DNA from 3 places in the Streptomyces sp. NBC_00289 genome. Region 2 is predicted to be linked to each of the others. Evidence: riboswitches for the same ligand, from Rfam matches in the RefSeq annotation. Region 2 holds a riboswitch; each other region holds the start of a gene.
The links. Region 2 has a riboswitch for S-adenosylmethionine ahead of OG985_RS09985 (amino acid ABC transporter permease). Riboswitches for the same ligand answer to the same signal wherever they lie in the genome.
Positions count from the first base shown of each region.

Region 1: linked by a shared signal. The riboswitch ahead of OG985_RS33180 (aminotransferase class V-fold PLP-dependent enzyme) and the one ahead of OG985_RS09985 (amino acid ABC transporter permease) in region 2 are both predicted to bind S-adenosylmethionine.
Region 3: linked by a shared signal. The riboswitch ahead of thrC (threonine synthase) and the one ahead of OG985_RS09985 (amino acid ABC transporter permease) in region 2 are both predicted to bind S-adenosylmethionine.

Region 1 covers NZ_CP108046.1:7,343,556-7,346,755, forward strand. Annotated here, with positions in the region: gene trpD (anthranilate phosphoribosyltransferase) at 10-1,074, shown strand; SAM riboswitch class IV at 1,159-1,275, shown strand; gene OG985_RS33180 (aminotransferase class V-fold PLP-dependent enzyme) at 1,455-2,816, shown strand; gene OG985_RS33185 (Lrp/AsnC family transcriptional regulator) at 2,858-3,139, opposite strand; gene OG985_RS33190 (rhomboid family intramembrane serine protease) at 3,136-3,200, opposite strand, start outside.
Region 2 covers NZ_CP108046.1:2,103,520-2,106,719, forward strand. Annotated here, with positions in the region: gene OG985_RS09980 (amino acid ABC transporter ATP-binding protein) at 1-706, opposite strand, end outside; gene OG985_RS09985 (amino acid ABC transporter permease) at 703-1,686, opposite strand; SAM riboswitch class IV at 2,095-2,203, opposite strand; gene OG985_RS09990 (glutathione S-transferase C-terminal domain-containing protein) at 2,292-3,161, opposite strand.
Region 3 covers NZ_CP108046.1:5,573,411-5,576,610, forward strand. Annotated here, with positions in the region: gene OG985_RS25330 (trehalose-6-phosphate synthase) at 1-119, opposite strand, end outside; gene OG985_RS25335 (glucosyl-3-phosphoglycerate synthase) at 237-1,181, opposite strand; SAM riboswitch class I at 1,342-1,496, shown strand; gene thrC (threonine synthase) at 1,512-2,795, shown strand; gene OG985_RS25345 (MoaD/ThiS family protein) at 2,858-3,133, shown strand.

The DNA of each region.
Region 1 (3,200 bases), 5.2 Mb from region 2:
GAGCGGCTTATGAGCGCTGTGACCCCCGCTGGAGGCGACACCGCGGCGGGCCGTTCCTGGCCCCAGGTACTGGACGCCCTGCTGTACGGCCGGGACCAGAGCGCCGAGGCGACGGCCTGGGCGATGGACCGGATCCTGCGCGGCGAGGCGACCGACGCACAGATCGCCGGGTTCGCGGTGGCGCTGCGGGCCAAGGGCGAGACCGTCGAGGAGATCGCCGGGCTCGTCCGGACGATGTACGAGCACGCGAACGTCATCGAGGTGCCGGGCGCGACCGTCGACATCGTCGGCACGGGCGGCGACGGCGCCAGGACGGTGAACATCTCCACGATGTCCTCGATCGTCGTGGCCGGCACCGGCGCGAAGGTCGTCAAGCACGGCAACCGGGCCGCTTCCTCCGCCTCGGGTGCCTCGGACGTCCTGGAGAAGCTCGGCGTCAATCTCGAACTGACGCCGAAGCGGGTCGCGGAGGTGGCCGAGGAAGCCGGGATCACCTTCTGCTTCGCGGTGAAGTTCCATCCGGCGCTGCGCCATGTGGCCGCCGCGCGCGGCCAGTTGGGTATCCGGACGACCTTCAACTTCCTCGGCCCGCTGACCAACCCGGCGAAGGTCAAGGCGCAGGCCGTCGGGGTGGCCGACCTGCGGATGGCGCCGATCGTCGCCGGTGTCTTCGCCGAGCGCGGCAACTCCTCGCTGGTGTTCCGGGGCGACGACGGTCTCGACGAGCTGACGACCACCGCCACCTCCCGGGTGTGGGTCGTCCGCGACGGCAAGGTCACCGAGGAGGCCTTCGACCCCCGGGACGTCGGCCTGGAGCTGGTGCCGGTGGAGGCCCTGCGGGGCGCCGACGCCTCGTTCAACGCGGAGGTGGCCCGACGGCTGCTGAGCGGGGAGACCGGGCCGGTGCGGGACGCCGTACTGCTGAACTCGGCGGCCGCGTTGGTCGCGCTGGAGCCCGGGGACGGGCCGCTCGCCGAGCAGATCCGGGCCGGCATGGAGAAGGCGGCCGTGTCGATCGACTCCGGCGCGGCCCGGCGGACCCTGGAGCGCTGGGTGGCGATCAGCAACGCCTGAGTTCCGCACGGTGTGACGCGAGGCGCAGTCCAGAATTCGGACTGCGCCTTGCGCGTGGAAGATCGTGTGGCAGGATGTTCGGCAGGTCATGAGTGACAGTCATGAGGCCCCGGCCGACTGTCCGGCAACCCTCCGTCCGTGGCGGGGTGCCCCGGGTGAAGACCAGGCCGTGGGCAGCGAGGTCCACGGCAAGCGCGGACCCCTCGCACTCTTTCGAGTGGATACAGCCCAGGGGTCCTGGTCTCGAGGGAGTCCCCCGTGAGCAAGCGAATGCGATAGGGCCGCAGAGCCCCGCCTCCGCATCCCCTTTTCTCTTCCTGTCCCGCGCCGAGCCGTACCCGCTCGCGTGGTGATTCCGCTGCTTCTCACGGGAGTTCGCCATGTCTGTCTCCACCGCTGCCGCCGCCCAGTCGCTTTGTTCCCCGCTGCCCGTTCTGGGTGGAGACGTCACCGTCCCGCTCGTCACGGGCGGCGAGGTCACCTACGCCGCGCTCGACTACGCGGCCAGCGCTCCCGCCCTGCAGCGGGTCTGGGACGACGTCGCCGCCTACGCGCCGTACTACGGCAGCGTGCACCGCGGGGCCGGATACCTCTCCCAGCTCTCGACCGACCTGTTCGAGAACGCCCGCCGGACGGTCGCGGAGTTCCTCGACTGCCGGACCGACGACCAGCTGATCTTCACCCGGTCCACCACCGACTCCCTGAACCTGCTGGCCGCCGCGCTTCCCGACGGCTGCCAGGTCTTCGTCTTCGAGACCGAGCACCACGCCTCGCTGCTGCCCTGGAAGGACGCCCGGGTCAGCTACCTCGACGCCCCGCGCACCCCGCGCCAGGCCGTCGAGACCCTGGAGCGCGCCCTCGCCGCCCGTGACCCGCACGGCCCGGCCCTGGTCTGCGTCACCGGCGCCTCCAACGTCACCGGCGAGCTGTGGCCCGTACGGGAGCTCGCGGCCGCCGCGCACGCCCACGGCGCCCGGATCGTCCTGGACGCCGCCCAGCTGGCCCCGCACCACCCGGTGTCGGTGCGGGACCTGGACGTCGACTGGGTCGCCTTCTCCGGTCACAAGCTGTACGCGCCCTTCGGCTCCGGAGTCCTGGCCGGCCGTGCCGACTGGCTGCGCGAGGCCGACCCGTACCTGGCCGGCGGCGGCGCCAGCCGCAAGGTCACCCGGCGTGAGGACGGGGGAGTGGACGTCGAGTGGCACGACACCGCCGCCCGTCACGAGGCCGGCTCGCCCAACGTCATCGGCGTCTACTCCATCGCCTCCGCCTGCAAGGCCCTCACCGAGGCCGGCTTCGACACCCTGGTCGCCCGCGAGCGGCACCTGATCGACACCGTGCGGGCGGGCCTCGCCGAGGTGCCGCAGGTGCGGATCCTGTCCCTGTTCGGGGACGACGCCCCGCGGGTCGGCGTGATCTCCTTCGTCGTCGAGGGCTGGAACAGCTCGCACTTCGCCGCGGCCCTCTCCGCCGAGTACGGCATCGGCGTCCGGGACGGCCTCTTCTGCGCCCACCCGCTGGTCCGCACCCTGCTGGGCAGCGACCCCCAGACCCAGGGCGAGTGCGGTGCCCCCGAGGCCGCGCCGGGCGAGAAGTCCCTCAACGCGATCCGGGTGAGCTTCGGCGCGGGCACCCCCGACGAGCACGTGGAGCGCTTCGTGGGGGCCGTGAAGGAGCTCGTGCGGGACGGCGCGCGCTGGCAGTACCGCACGGAGGGCGGCCGCTGCGTCCCGGCGGTGTGACGTCTGGGTCCGGTCCGTGCCCGGAGGCGGTGTTCAGGCGGTCAGGAGTCCAGGCCGATCGCGAACGCCGCCTCCAGGTCGTGCTGGGAGTAGGTGCGGAACGCGACGTGCGTGTCCGTGCCCTCCACGCCGGGGATCCTGCTGATCCGCCCGGGGATGACCTCGGCCAGGTCCTCGTGCTGCTTGACGCGGACCATCGCGATCAGGTCGTAGGTGCCGGTGACCGAGAAGACCTCGCTGACGGACTCCAGGGCCGCGATCGACTCCGCGATCTCGGGAATCCGGTCCACGCTGGTCTTGATGAGGACGATCGCGGTGATCACGGCTGGTTCTCTCCCTCGGGGGCCGGAGCTGGGGCGGCCTTCACTCTAGTGGTACGGCCGA
Region 2 (3,200 bases):
CGATCCTTCCGCCGTCGATGAAGACGACCCGGTCGGCGATCTCCCGGGCGAAACCGACCTCGTGGGTGACGATGACGAGGGTGGTACCGCTGGTCGCCAGATCCTTGATGACGGCGAGGACCTCGCCGACGAGCTCGGGGTCGAGGGCCGAGGTCGGCTCGTCGAAGAGGATGACGCCGGGCCGCAGGGCGAGGGCGCGGGCGATGGCCACGCGCTGCTGCTGGCCTCCCGACAGCTGCCGCGGATAGGCGCCGATCTTGTCGCCGAGGCCCACCCGGTCGAGCAGATCGCGCGCCAGCTCCAGGGCCCGGGGCCGGGACAGCCTCCCGGTGGCGACCGGCGCGGCGGCGACGTTGTCGAGAACGGTCAGGTGCGGGAAGAGGTTGAAGTTCTGGAAGACGAAGCCGATCCGGCTGCGCTGGGCCAGGATCGCCCGCTCGCTGAGCTCCTTGAGCCCCACGCCGTGCCGCCGTACGCCGATCAGCTCGCCGCCCACGCTGACGTGGCCGATCTCCGGCTTCTCCAGGTGGTTGATCACCCGTAGCAGCGTGGACTTGCCGGAGCCGGACGGGCCCAGGATGACGGTCACCTCGCCGGGCCGCACGGTCAGGTCGATGCCGTCCAGCACCCGGTGGGCGCCGTACCACTTGTGCACGTCGTGGATCTCGACCGCGGCGGGCGCGATCTCGAGGATCTCGGCGGTCATACGGCTGCCTCCCTGCGTATGCGGGCCCGCAGGTCGGTGAGACCGGTGCGCAGCTTCTGCAACGGCGTCGGCGGCAGGGAGCGCGTGGCGCCCCGGGCGTAGTACCGCTCGACGTAGAACTGGACGACGGAGACGAGGGTCGTGAGGATCAGGTACCAGACGGTGACGACCAGCAGCAGCGGCACGATGTCACCGGGATACGTGGAGCCCATCGACTGTGCGGAGCCGAACAGGTCGAGCAGGGACACGTAGAAGACCAGCGAGGTGCTCTTGATCAGGCCGATCAGCTGGTTGACGTAGTTCGGCGTGATGGATCTCAGGGCCTGCGGGAACACGATCTTCGTGAACTGGTAGCCCTTCGGCAGGCCGAGGGCGGCGGCCGCCTCGTGCTGGCCCTGGTCGACGGAGAGGATGCCGCCACGGACCACCTCGGCGGCGTACGCGGCCTCGTTGAGGCTGAGGCCGATCACGGCGACGACCATGTCGGTGGCGAGTTTCGACTCGTCGAACCTGAAGAAGGCGGGGCCGAAGGGCACACCGACGCTCAACGTCTGGTAGAGCGCGCTGAAGTTGTACAGGAAGATCAGGACCACGATCAGCGGCACCGAGCGCAGCACCCAGACGTAGGTCCAGCTGACCGCCCGCAGCACCGGGCTCTTCGACAGCCGCGCCAGCGCGAGCAGGATGCCGCCGAGCAACCCCAGCACGGCGCTGTACGCGGCGACTTCGAGGGTGATCAGGAGCCCGTCGACGATGGTCGGCCGCAGGAACCAGTAGCCGAAGCGGTCCCACTGGTAGAAGGGGTTGGAGACCAGGCCGTGGGCGAACTGGGCCGCCAGGACCAGGACCACCGCGGTGGCGATCCAGCGGCCGGGCCGACGCAGCGGCTGAACCCGCTGGGCGGTAAAGGATTTTGACGGGGTATCAGCGGGTGGCGGTGCCTCGGCGAGGGACACGGCGGCGCCAGGGGGTTCACTCATGGAGGGGCTCCGGCGGAGTCGGACACCTGGGACCGCGACGGCGTCGAGCGGCTACGGCGCGGCAGCGGGACGGGGACAGGCCTGCTGCGCGACGCGACGCACGGGATGGCGCGGAACCGGGGGCTGGGCGGACAACGGCACACCGCGCGGGCGGTGTTCGTCAGAAGACGGGTCGGCAGAGAGCCGAGAGGCGGTGCGGCGGCGCGGTCAGGCCTACGGAGAAGTCGTCAGCCTCGACAGCGGGCACAGCCCGGTGCGCTACACAGTGCGCTGCTGACGCGGAGCAGATCGACGGGGCGATCGGCGACCAGGCGGTTCACGCAGGGCGGTACGCAGCCCGAGGGGCGGCGTGCGGCCGTCCTGGGAGCTGCGTACATGTCGTCACCTGTCACTGTCACGGCCCAGTGGGCCTCGCGCTTACCGAAAGGGCATCCGGTCCGGTCGTCACCTGGGGCACCCCACCGCGTGCGAGGGTTGCCGGTCAGCTAGCCAGGGCTTGTCGCTGACACTCATGACCGTTCTGGGGCTGATTCAAGACAATCACCGAACGACTGTCAACGCCGGTCCATCAGGTGGACGGCCCGGGTGGACGGTTGGCCGGACGGCTACGGCCTGCGGGCGGCGTGGGCCGCCCAGTCGAGGATCTGTACGGCCGCGCCGGCGGCCTCCAGCCCCCGGCAGCGGGCGTGATGGCGGCGAGCGATGCCGTCGAGGTCGAGGTGGGCGGCGAAGGCCGGGTGGGCGGCCAGGTGGCGGGCGTGGGCCCACAGGGCGGGGTGGTCGGCGACGCGATGTACCGCCGCGGCGTCCAGGTGGTGGCGGTGCACGGTGTCGAGTTGGACCAGAGTGACCCACAACTCGACGTCGGCTGCGGTGAGTTGGTCGCCCACCAGGTAGTCGTGCGCGGCCAGCCGCCGCTCCAGCGATCCCAGCGTGGCGAACAGCGTGTCGAGCGCCGCCGCCCGCACCGTCGCGTCGACGTCGGCACGTCCGGCGCGCTGCGCGGCCGCGTCGACGCCGCGGGCGCACAGCCGTTCCACTGAGTGGATCTCCGTCTCGGCGCCGCACGGGTACAGCGCCGGACGGCCGCCGCCGAAGTGCCGGGCCAGGTCGCGCGTCACGTCCGGGGCGTGGGTGCTGACGATGCGGCCGGACCAGTCGTCGCTGAGCACCGGCCCCGCGGCCGCGCCGGCATACCGGTGCGCGCTCGCGTCGTACAGCGGACGCAGTGCGGAGTACCCCCCGTCGGAACAGTCGGGGACGGCGTCCAGGACGGTCACCGGACAGACGTCGGTGAGGCCGAGCAGGCTGTGGACCACGGCGATGCGCAGCCCGTTGGGACAGGCGGGCGAGAGATGGAGGCGGTAGCGGCGCGGTACGGCGTAGTGCCCGCTGCGCGCGTCCCGGCCGATGCGGCCGCGGAAGGCGGGGGCCGAGGATGCGGAGGTGGCGGGGGCGAGCGGCGTGACGGACATGGATCTCCCCGGGGTAGGTGCGCAGACGTACGCGCGGCG
Region 3 (3,200 bases), 3.5 Mb from region 2:
AGCCCGCCGCCGCCGCGCCTGGCGTGCAGCGAGCCGTCCTCCCGCACCTCGTAGGAGACCGGGCCGCGGTTGGACGCGACGAGTACCTGGGCGCCCTGAGCAGCGCGGGTGGAAGCCATACGCCTCAACCTAGCCCGGCCCGGAAACGCTCAAACGTGCGGTCGGGTCTGCGGCCGGTCCGCGGGGCCGTATACGGAGTGTCCCGGTCCGCGCCACGGCCCCCGTCCCCGGCCTGGTCAGGCCACCTTTCGGGTGGCGTACTCGGCGATCTCCACCATCGGCGGCCGCTCCTCCGTGTCCACGGAGTAGGTACGCGGCTCGAATCCGTCCTCGCCCCGCTCGAACTGGGTGAGGGAGGGGCGGATCAGGTGGCCGCGGGCCAGCCGCAGCTGGGCCGTGCGGTAGATCGCGGCGGCCATCCGGCCCAGGGCCTGGCCGTCCTGGTGGCGATGCTTGCGCACGCCCACGTCGACCTGGGCCAGCGCGTCGAGCCCGACCAGGTGCAGGGCGTCGACCAGCATGCCCAGCTCCACGCCGTAGCCGACCGGGAAGGGCAGCTGTTCCAGGAGGGAGCGGCGGGCCGCGTACTCGCCGCCGAGCGGCTGTACGAAACCGGCCAGCTGGGGCCAGTGCATGTTCAGCAGCGGGCGGGCCATCAGTTCGGTGACCCGGCCGCCCTGGCCGGCCCGGCCGCCGAGCGGACGGTCGTACATGGCCTTGACCAGGTCGACGCCGGGATCGGTGAGCAGCGGCCCCACGATGCCGGAGACGAAGTCGGAGGAGAACTCCTTCAGGTCCGCGTCGATGAAGCAGACGATGTCCCCGCTGGTCACCAGGAGCGAGCGCCACAGGACCTCGCCCTTGCCCGGCACGGGCGGGATGTGCGGCAGGATGTCGTCGCGGTGGACGACCCGGGCGCCGGCCGCGGCGGCCACCTCGGAGGTGCGGTCGGTGGACCCCGAGTCGACGACGACTATCTCGTCGACGAGCGGGACCTGGTGCATGAGGTCGTGACGGATCACGGCGACGATGTCACCGACCGTCTCCTCCTCGTTGAGCGCGGGCAGTACGACGGAGACCGTCTGGCCCGTCATGCGCTTCGCGGCCAGGATCTTGTGCAGCGGGCGACTGGTCACGGACCAGGAGCGGGTGCTCAGCCAGCGCTCGACTTCTTCCAGCACAGTGCGCGGCTCCTCTGCGTTCTCTCGGCGAGTCTGTGATCAGCTGTGATCCATCTCGCGGTTCGGACGGCTATCTCAACTGTCCTGGCCTTCGGTTACAGTCTTGAACAACGCTGATGACCATCGCATGTCGGGGGTCGTTGCGTGGACAACTAAATACCGCTCATCCAGAGGGGCAGAGGGATACGGCCCGTTGAAGCCCCGGCAACCCTCCAGCCGGTCTCGTCGATCACTGTTGATCATTACGCGAGGCTCCCGGCTAGGGAAGGTGCCAAATCCGTCTTACGGCGAGATGCGTCGTGAGGAAGATGAGGAAAGGGCCTCGCCTCCATGGCTGTGCAGACTGTTGCAAGCACCACCGACTCCGTAGACCTCGGCCCCGCCGCGGCGCTCTCCTGCCGCGAATGCGGCCACCGCGTGCCCCTCGGCCCGGTCTTCGCCTGCGAGGAGTGTTTCGGCCCGCTCGAGATCGCCTACGACTTCTCGGCCTACGACACCGAGGAACTCCGCAAGCGTATCGAGGCGGGCCCCGCGAACATCTGGCGCTACGCGCCGCTGCTGCCCGTCCCGGCCGACGTGGCGGACAAGCCCAACATCAACCCCGGCTGGACCAAGCTCGTCCAGGCCGACAACCTGGCCCGCGAGCTGGGCGTCGACGCCGGCAAGCTCTTCGTCAAGGACGACTCCGGCAACCCGACGCACTCCTTCAAGGACCGTGTCGTCGCGCAGGCCATCGAGGCCGCCCGCGCCTTCGGCTTCACCACCCTCTCCTGCTCCTCCACGGGCAACCTGGCCGGCGCGGTCGGCGCCGCCGCCGCCCGGGCCGGCTTCCGCTCCTGCGTGTTCATCCCGCACGACCTGGAGCAGGGCAAGGTCGTCATGGCCGCGATCTACGGCGGGGAGCTCGTCGGCATCGAGGGCAACTACGACGATGTGAACCGCTTCTGCTCCGAGCTGATCGGCGACCCGGCCGGTGAGGGCTGGGGCTTCGTCAACGTCAACCTGCGGCCGTACTACGCCGAGGGCTCCAAGACGCTGGCGTACGAGATCTGCGAGCAGCTCGGCTGGCGGCTGCCGGACCAGCTGGTCGTGCCGATCGCCTCCGGCTCCCAGCTCACGAAGATCGACAAGGGTCTGCAGGAACTGATCAAGCTCGGGCTCGTCGAGGACAGGCCGTACAGGATCTTCGGCGCGCAGGCGGAGGGCTGTTCCCCGGTGTCGGTCGCCTACAAGGCCGGCCACGACGTCGTCCGACCGCAGAAGCCGGACACCATCGCCAAGTCGCTGGCCATCGGCAACCCGGCCGACGGGCCGTACGTCCTGGACATCGCGCGCCGCACGGGCGGTGCGGTGGAGGACGTCGACGACGAGCAGATCGTGGACGCGATCCGGCTGCTCGCGCGGACCGAGGGCATCTTCGCCGAGACGGCGGGTGGCGTGACGGTGGGTGTCACGAAGAAGCTGATCGAGAACGGTCTTCTCGACCCGACGCTGACGACGGTCGTCCTGAACACCGGTGACGGTCTGAAGACGCTGGACGCCGTGGCCGGTACGGGGCTGACGGCGACCATCCGTCCGAGCCTGGAGTCGTTCCGGGACGCCGGTCTCGCCTGAACCGTCGTTCCTCCCCGCGTCCCTTCGGGGCGCCCACCTGACATGACCGGAGGCCACACCGCATGAGCGTCAACGTCCGCATCCCCACCATCCTCCGCACCTACACGGGCGGCAAGGCCGAGGTGGCGGCCGAGGGCGCCACCCTCGGCGAGGTCATCACCGACCTGGAGAAGAACCACGCCGGTATCGCCGCCCGGGTCCTCGACGACCAGGGCAAGCTGCGCCGCTTCGTCAACGTGTACGTCAACGACGACGACGTGCGCTTCGAGCAGGGCCTGGAGACGGCGACTCCGGACGGGGCGGGCGTGTCGATCATCCCGGCCGTGGCCGGTGGCTGACCGGAGGGATAATTACCCTCGGTAATGCCGATTACCAAGAGTTCACCTGATTGCCCCCTCCGCGAGA